DNA from 2 places in the Neobacillus canaveralius genome. Region 2 is predicted to be linked to the other one. Evidence: predicted binding sites of a transcription regulator. Region 2 holds the regulator's gene; the other holds the start of a gene.
The links. The regulator Rex, encoded in region 2, represses fermentation and respiration genes when NADH is low (regulators of the CRP and FNR family bind a similar motif). The targets are predictions, from matches to a motif close to TTGTGAAATATTTCACAA.

Region 1: the regulator Rex is predicted to act here: its motif matches at 1,170-1,187, upstream of ABC255_RS26280 (DoxX family membrane protein).

What each region holds. Positions count from the first base shown of each region.
Region 1 covers NZ_JBDFLL010000001.1:5,363,229-5,365,434, reverse strand. The annotation lists gene ABC255_RS26285 (DoxX family membrane protein) at 1-418, opposite strand, end outside; gene ABC255_RS26280 (DoxX family membrane protein) at 574-1,086, opposite strand; gene ABC255_RS26275 (MBL fold metallo-hydrolase) at 1,327-2,043, shown strand; gene ABC255_RS26270 (TetR/AcrR family transcriptional regulator) at 2,050-2,206, shown strand, end outside.
Region 2 covers NZ_JBDFLL010000002.1:128,898-131,103, forward strand. The annotation lists gene ABC255_RS28835 (CPBP family intramembrane glutamic endopeptidase) at 1-362, shown strand, start outside; gene ABC255_RS28840 (YdiK family protein) at 359-559, shown strand; gene ABC255_RS28845 (redox-sensing transcriptional repressor Rex) at 641-1,294, opposite strand; gene moaC (cyclic pyranopterin monophosphate synthase MoaC) at 1,327-1,824, opposite strand; gene ABC255_RS28855 (ABC-F family ATP-binding cassette domain-containing protein) at 2,014-2,206, shown strand, end outside.

The DNA of each region.
Region 1 (2,206 bases), on a different contig from region 2:
ATCCAGCTGTTAGGATGATGAAGCCTAAGAAAATGTCAGTTGGATTATGAGATACAGTTCCTGCTAAGAAGAAAGAAAAGTTCATTACTAGACCAAAGAACATCGCTGCTGTTGTTAAACATCCTAATAAAAGTCCTAAACCAATTAATGTTTCGCCCCAAGGAACGATGGTGTTGAAAACATCAATGTTTGGAAGTGCAAAGTTACTTAAGAAATCAACATACCAACCATAAAGCACATTTCCTTCTGGACCTGATACTGGTTTCGCGATTGCACCTTTTAAGAAGCCAGAAGCGTCGAACCCGCCGCCTGTTAATTTTCCTAAACCAGCTGTGAACCAAGAATAACCAAGGTATAAACGAATGACAGTCAAAATAACTGCAGAAATTTTATTTTCTCTTAAAAATTTGTTAAACATAAAGCATTCCGCCCTTCAAAAATTAGTTTGTATTTGATAGTTACACTATATAAGATTTTACGAGTTAACAACACGAGCATAGTGATAAGTTCACACTTTGTTAAAAATGTTTTGTCAGAATCTTGAACAACTTGTTGAAAATTACTTTGCAGCTGTTAGGCTGTTGCTTTTGCTTTGCTGCCTTCAGTTTTCATTGTTTTACGGATGAATGGAACTACCCAGCGATCTAGACCGAAACGACCTGCATTATAGCCAGCAGTTAAGATGATGAAACCTAAGAAAATGTCAGTTGGGTTATGAGATACAGTACCAGCTAGGAAGAAAGAGAAGTTCATCACTAAACCAAAGAACATTGCTGCTGTTGTTAAACATCCTAATAAAAGTCCTAAGCCGATTAATGTTTCGCCCCAAGGGACGATGTGGTTGAAGAAATCAATGTTTGGTATTGCAAAGCTATCTAAGAAGTGAACATACCAGCTATAAACCATGTTGCCATCTGGACCTTTTACTGGATTAGCAACCGCTCCTTTTAAGAAACCAGAAGCATCGAACCCGCCACCTGTTAATTTTCCTAAACCTGCTGTAAACCAGGAATATCCGAGATATAAACGTAAGACTGTCAATATTCCAGCCGCAATTTTGTTTTCTCTTAAGAAATTCATAAACATTATAAAGCCATCTCCTTGTTAAATATGTTTTAAATATTTATTACACTGCTAATATAACAAATTAATCTTGAATTGAGGATAAATTGATCACTATTTCACATATCTGTAAAAAAGATTTGAACAAATTGTTAACAAGGGTTTAATACCACTGAAATCACAAGTTTTTTAAAAGGTTCTTGTTAAAACTAATATCATTAGTTATAATTTAACTAATGATATTAGTTAAGGGGGTTTGGGATTGTGAGATTGCTCAATAACGGTTTTTTATATCAGGTAACTTTTATGGCAAGTGTTTTTCCGGTTAATTGTTATTTGGTCGAGGAAGAGTATGGATTAACTTTGTTGGATGCAGCCCTGCCATTTAGTATGAAGGGAATTTTAAAAGCATCAGAAACAATTGGAAAGCCGATTACAAAAATAATTTTGACTCATGCACATGAGGATCATGTGGGTGCGCTTGATAGGTTAAAGGAAGCACTGCCAGATGTACCTGTCTATATTTCAGTGAGGGATAACAGAATAATGAATGGTGACACATCACTTGATAAGCACGAGCACCAAACACCGATTAAGGGAGGTGTCCCCAAACAATTGAAGACTAGAGCTAATGTACTTTTAAAAGACGGAGACCTGATCGGATCGTTGGCAGCAATTGAAACCCCAGGACATACACCGGGCTCGATGTCTTTTATTGATACCCGCACGAAAGCCTTAATTGCAGGGGACGCCTATCAAACTAGAGGTGGGATAGCAGTTGCAGGAGACGTAAAGCCGTGGTTTCCATTTCCAGCCTTTGGTACATGGAGCAAGGAGACTTCTTTAGCAAGTGCAAAAAAGTTAGTGAGCTACCAACCTGTGCTTCTAGCAGTCGGACATGGTGAAATGTTGGAGAATCCAATCGGGGAAATGGAAAAGGCCATTAACCGTTTTGAACAGAAATTAATAGTAGGGAGTTAGAGATGGATGTCACCAAGACCAAAGGTTGGACTTGAATTAACAGAGATTTTGGAAGCAGCAGCGGAGTTAGCGGACCAATTTGGAGTGCAAGAAGTTACCTTGGCAAATCTAGCGAAGAAATTAGGAATCCGTCCGCCTTCTTTATATAACCATTTTGATGGAC
Region 2 (2,206 bases):
AGTCCTTTCCTCTCGCCATCTTAGTTAGTTCAGTAATAGGACCCATATTAGAGGAAATCGTGTTTCGGAAAATTATTTTCGGTGCTCTCCACAAACGGTTTAACTTTTTCTTCTCAGCACTAATCAGTTCTGTCATTTTTGCCTTAGCCCATATGGAGCCGCATCATGTACTTCTCTATTCGGCAATGGGTTTTACTTTTGCATTTCTCTATGTAAAAACAAAACATATCCTTGTACCGATTTTTGCCCATGTTGCCATGAATACATTAGTTGTCGTCATGCAGTCAGTATATAAAGATGACATTGATAAAATTCTTCGTGAGGCAGAAGGTATTCAAAACTTTATCGGAGGCTTTCTATGAGACGTTCACCCTTGTTTTCCGGAGTCATTTATATTGTTCTTGGCTGCTTATTTACTTATTTTGCGATTGAAGATGTCACCCTAAACGGATGGGGATTTTTCAGTTACCTGCTCGTTATACTTGCTACCTTTGACTTCGGATCTGGCTTAAGAATGATTTTCTTTTACAATAGATATAAAGACAAAATAAAGAAATAACGATTTAAAACGGGCTTTTAAACATTACAGCCAAAAAAAGACCTTTTCACTTTACGTAGTGGAAAGGTCTTTTACTTTACTTTATTCTTCTACTTCCTCTGTAGGGTAGTGTTTCAGGAAGTAAATAAGTGATTGTAATTCGACTGCCAAGTCGATATGATGCACCCGAATGGAGGCAGGAACATTTAATCTTGCAGGTGTAAAATTCAATATCGCTTTAATATTGGAATTTACAAGTCGATCTGTAATTACCTGTGCCACTGGAGCAGGTACCGTCAGGATGGCAACATGAATATCATCATTACTTAAAACCTTCTCGAGCTCATCCATATGATACACAGGTACATCCCGGATTGTCGTTCCCATTTTGTTCGGATCAACATCAAAAGCACATTCAATTTTTGTATTATTATTTTTTAAAAAGTTATAATTTAGAAAGGCCGTACCAAGATTACCTACACCAATTAACGCTACTTTTGTTAATTCATCTTGATCTAGTGTTTTCCGAAAGAAGGTTAATAGGTAATTGACATTGTAGCCATATCCCTTTTTTCCTAAGGCTCCAAAATATGAAAAGTCCCGGCGGATCGTTGCCGAATCCACCTTCACTGCCTCACTTAATTCTGCTGACGAAACCCTCTGTTTACCGGAAGAATGCAGATTCTTTAAAAATCGATAATATAAGGGCAGCCGTTTTGCTGTCGCTTGTGGTATTTTCATCGTCTCATTACTCATATTCTCCCACCCCCTATAGATAGTTTAATCATTTATCTAATTTGTTCCGTCCTATGGAAATCTCCGTTTTTTCCGCCGGTTTTCTCGACCAAATAGGTTTTTCCAATTACCATACCCTTATCCACTGCCTTACACATATCATAAACAGTCAGCGCACAAGTGGATGCAGCTGTTAACGCTTCCATTTCAACACCTGTATTTCCTTTTGTTTTAACTGCAGCGGCTATATTTAATGTATAAGCAGACTCGTTTTCTTTTTCCCATGAGAAGGATATATTGACTCCTGTCAAAGGTATAGGATGGCACATCGGGATTAAGTCCCATGTTTTCTTTGCCCCCATAACAGCAGCAACTTGAGCCACAGCAAGAACATCGCCCTTTTTCATTTCATTATTTGTTATTTTATCATAAATTTCTTTACTAACCGTAATGCTGGAATGAGCAAGTGCCGAACGAGCCGTCTCTGGCTTATCGCTAACGTCCACCATTTTCGCTCTTCCTTCTTCGTTAAAATGAGTAAATTCAGACATAAACAATATCCTCCCACAAAAAATCATACTATATTTTTCACAATTTGTCTGTGAAACTTTGAGCGAATGATGAAAAATTTACATTTTTTTCTTTCCGGATATTCTGTTATTTTTTCCAACACCATGGCACTTTATTGCCGTCATGGTTGGAATAAGGTACACTTAATTTAGTAATAGAGGTGAAAAACAATGATATTATTACAAGTTAATCAACTAGCAAAATACTATGGTGCAGACCTAATTTTATCGAATATAAAACTAGAATTACAAACTCGGGACCGTGTTGCACTTGTGGGGCGAAACGGTGCAGGGAAATCGACATTATTAAAAATTATTGCTGGGCACCTGTCACATGATGGCGGAGAAATCATTAAGCCAAAGG